One region of the Candidatus Pelagibacter sp. HIMB1611 genome, then DNA from elsewhere that is predicted to be linked to it. Evidence: riboswitches for the same ligand, from Rfam matches in the RefSeq annotation. Region 1 holds a riboswitch; the other holds the start of a gene.
The links. A riboswitch is a leader RNA that binds a small molecule or an ion and turns the genes downstream of it on or off. The one in region 1 is predicted to bind glycine.
Positions count from the first base shown of each region.

Region 2: it holds a riboswitch for glycine, as region 1 does, so the genes downstream of both, ACTTAS_RS07580 (malate synthase G) here and gcvT (glycine cleavage system aminomethyltransferase GcvT) in region 1, are expected to answer to the same signal.

Region 1 covers NZ_JBNAJM010000001.1:846,431-848,639, reverse strand. Annotated here, with positions in the region: gene ACTTAS_RS04725 (biotin-dependent carboxyltransferase family protein) at 1-184, shown strand, start outside; gene ACTTAS_RS04720 (DMT family transporter) at 184-1,056, shown strand; glycine riboswitch at 1,088-1,177, shown strand; gene gcvT (glycine cleavage system aminomethyltransferase GcvT) at 1,256-2,209, shown strand, end outside.
Region 2 covers NZ_JBNAJM010000001.1:1,405,540-1,407,748, reverse strand. Annotated here, with positions in the region: gene secA (preprotein translocase subunit SecA) at 1-21, shown strand, start outside; gene ACTTAS_RS07585 (acetyl-CoA carboxylase carboxyltransferase subunit alpha) at 25-1,119, opposite strand; glycine riboswitch at 1,224-1,311, shown strand; gene ACTTAS_RS07580 (malate synthase G) at 1,391-2,209, shown strand, end outside.

The DNA of each region.
Region 1 (2,209 bases):
TTCAGACCATGGTACTATAGGAGGATATCCAAAAATTGGTGTGGTAGCTAGTGTTGATTATGATCGGTTAGTACAAATATCACCTGGCTCAAAAATCAAATTTAAAGAGATAAATTTATCTGATGCAGAAACTTTGTTTAAATTGTATGAGATGGATACTCAGAACTTACTCACTCAAATATAATGAATATTATTAGAAAACTTCCGGGGCCTTTTTTAATTTTCTTAGGTGCGTGTAGTCTTAGTTTTGGAGGTTTGATTGTAAAATCATTTGAAGGAGCAACTCTTTGGCAAATATTATTTTGGAGAACAGTATTTTTCTTAATTGTTATTAGCTTGTACTTAGCTTTAACCTATAAAAAACAAGTATTTAGATCCTTTTATAATTTAGGGTATCCTGGTTTCTTTGGTGGATTTATTTTATCACTCGGTTTTAGTGGTTATGTATTTGCGATGTATAACACAACAGTTGCTAATGCTAATTTTATTATTCAAACACAAACAATCTTCCTAGCAATATTCGGTTATTTTTTTTTAAAAGAAAAAATTTCAGCAATTACTTTAACCTCAATAATTCTTGCAATTTCAGGAATACTTCTAATGGTTGGAAGTTCTTTATCTCCAGGTCAAATGTCTGGAAATATAGCAGCATTCATAATGCCCATATCATTTGCTACATTAATTTTAGTAGTAAGAAAATATCCAACTGTTGATATGGTTCCAGCCCAATTTGTTGCAGGAGTCTTTGCGCTGTTAATTGGTTATCTAATGTCTGAAAAAATAATGATATCTCCAAATGATATTTTTTTAGGATTTTTAGCTGGATTTTTACAATTAGGATTAGGTTTTATATTTATTACTATCGGAGCTCAACGAACACCATCAGCAATGGTTGGAATCATAATGTTAACAGAAGCAGTGCTAGGTCCTTTTTGGGCGTGGTTGTTTATAAATGAACAACCGCCTTTCATAGTGATAATTGGAGGATCAATAGTTATTTTTGCAGTTTTACTTCAATTTTACAATTTATATACCTCAGAAAAAAAAGCGATCTAATAACATTTGACATTAAACAGTATTTATTAGAATATTTGCTAACGGGAGAGATCACAAACTTTGTGACACCGAAGGAGCAACCGCCCAGGAAACTCTCAGGTAAAAGGACCGTATTATATTAACTCTGGAAAGAGATTGAGTTCTCGCCGAAGGAGTAAAACTCTCAGGCAAAAATACAGATGGGTACGACAGAGTTAGTATGGGAAAAAAAACATCATTAAACAAACTTCATCAAGATAACCACGCTAAATTTGTAGAATTTGCTGGATATGAAATGCCCATACAATACAGCAAAGGAATTGTTGAAGAGCATAAATTCACAAGATCAAATGCAGGTATTTTTGATGTGTCTCATATGGGTCAATTATTTATTGATGGTGGAGAGGATTTAACCGCTGATCTTGAAAAAATTTTCCCGCTTGATTTAAAAAATTTGAAACAAAACTGTTCTAAATATAGTTTTTTAATGAACGATAGTGCTGGAATTCACGATGATTTGATAATCACTAAAATTGAAAAAGGATATTTAATTATTTTAAACGCAGCCTGCAAAGATAATGATTTTAAAATTTTATCAGATTTACTTAAAAGTAAATATGAAATGGTTCTTGATGATCAAAGAGCATTAATTGCAATTCAAGGTCCAAAGTCAGTTGAGATTTTAAACAATACTATAGAGGGTGTTGAAAAGCTTAATTTTATGACTGGGAACTGGTTTGATTATAAAGATCAGAAAGTTTTTGTAACAAGATCTGGTTACACAGGAGAGGATGGTTTTGAAGTATCTATTAATAACGATTTGGCTGAAGGATTTACTCATAATTTGATGGAAAAAGGAGCACAACTTATAGGACTTGGGGCAAGAGATACCTTGAGATTAGAGGCTGGATTGTGCTTATATGGACATGAACTTGATACTGAAAAAACACCAATTGAAGCAAACTTAAAGTGGGCGATTTCTAAAGAGAGAATTTCAAATGGCGGATTTGTTGGTTCTGATAAAATTATGAAAGAAATACAAGAAGGTACCTCTAAAATTAGAATTGGGATTAAACCAGAAGGAAGATTGATTGCTAGAGAAAAAACTAAAATTTTTGATGAGTCAGAAAAACTTATTGGCGAGGTTACCAGCGGAACTTTTGGCCCAAGTGTA
Region 2 (2,209 bases), 560 kb from region 1:
CATTGCCATGGAGCTTTGTAATTCTCAAAAAAGAAAAAATAAGGAAGCTAAAAATAATAAACCTACACCAATACCAAATAATAATTTTTTTGATTTGAAAATATTATCAAAATTATTTTTCTTAATGGTCAAATTGCTTAAATCTTCTACATTGTTCATAAAACCATCATTTCTTCCAATTTTTAAAAATTTATTTTTTCTTTCATTCATTATATCTTCTGACGTCATTTCTTTATATTGATCTAAATTTTTAGAAATAGATTTTCTAACATTGTCTAGCATCAGGTCTCTATCCCTGTGAGCGCCACCTAAAGGTTCTGGGATTATTTCATCAATAACTTTTAATTTTAATAAATCTTTTGCGGAAAGCTTCATTGCTTTTGCTGCATCAAGCATTTTTTTTGGATCTCTCCATAATATAGTTGCACAGCCTTCAGGAGATATAACTGAATAAATAGCATTTTCTAACATAATAACTTTGTTAGAAGATGCTAATGCAATCGCACCACCTGAGCCACCCTCACCTATAACTATTGCGATGGTTGGTACCTTAAGTTCCATACAACATTCAATTGATTTTGCTATTGCCTCAGCTTGACCTCTTTCCTCTGCACCAACACCAGGATAAGCACCTGGCGTGTCTATGAATGAGATAATTGGAATATTAAATTTATTTGCTAAATTCATTAATCGAATAGTTTTTCTGTAACCCTCAGGTCGCATCATCCCAAAATTTCTTTCAATTCTACTGTCTAAATCTTCACCCTTTTCTTGGCCGATAACCAAAACTGAATAACCATTGAATTTTGCAAAACCTGTAAGCACAGATTTATCTTCACCATAATAACGGTCTCCAGATAGAGAAATAAAATCTTCGAATAAATTATCTATGAAAAATTTAGACTTTGGTCTGTCTTCATGTCTTGCAACCATGGTGGTTTGCCATGGATCTAAGTTTGAATATATATCGTTTAATTTTTGATCTAACTCAACTTGTGTTTTTGAAATTTTTTGCGTATCCACTTCTGACAATCCCTCTTGATTATAGGGATCTTTTAATTTTTCCAATTCTGTCTCTAAATCTTTAATCTCAGTTTCAAAATTAAGATAATTTTTCATAATATGGTTATAGCGGATGGTTAATTCATAAAAAAGGCAATAAAATGATATTTAATTTAGAGTGTAATTGTTATTAATTGACTCTTTTCTAGAAGAAGATACATATTTTGGCATCGGGAGAGACTAATAGATTTAGCACCGAAGGAGCAACCACCCCGGAAACTCTCAGGTAAAAAGGACCGATAGTTGCATAACACTCTGGAAAGAGAATTAATTCCGCCGAAGGAGCAAAACTCTCAGGCAAAAATACAGATGGGGTAATTTAGGTGATATGCAAGAAAAATATATAAATATAAATACTTTAAAAGTATCTGAAAAACTTTCTCAATTTATTAGCGACGAGCTATTAAAAGAAACAGATCTATCTGTTGATAATTTTTGGTCAGGGTTCGAGAAAACAGTCAATGAATTAGCACCTAAAAATAAAGAATTAATAAAATTTAGAGAGGACTTACAAAAACAAATAGACAATTGGCATATAAAAAATAAGGGAAATGAATTTAATTTGTCAGAATATAAAAAATTTCTAACAGAAATTGGTTATTTGAAAGAAGAAGGTGACGATTTTGAAATATCAACTCAAAATGTTGATGAGGAAATAACAAGTATTGCTGGGCCTCAACTTGTTGTACCAGTCATGAATGCGAGATACGCATTAAATGCAGCTAATGCTAGATGGATGAGCTTATACGATAGTCTGTATGGAACAGATGTAATTGAACAATCAGAAGATAGCGTATCTGAAAGATACGATCCGTTAAGAGGTGAGATGGTAATAAAATATGGAAGAGATTTTTTAGATAAATATTTTCCATTAGCAGGATTGAGTTGGCAAAAAATTACAAGTTTTGCGGTTAAGTATGGAAAATTTAAAGCTTTAAAAGGTGCTGATATTTATGATTTGGTAGATGAGAATAAGTTTATTGGTCATAGGGGTGAAGCTGACAACCCGTCTGCAATAATTTTAAAAAATAACAATTTACATATAGAAATTTTAAAAGATTCAAGAGCTTTTGCGGCTCAACAAGATCATGCTGGTATTAGTGACATAATTTTAGAATCTGCGGTCTCAACTATATGCGATAACGAA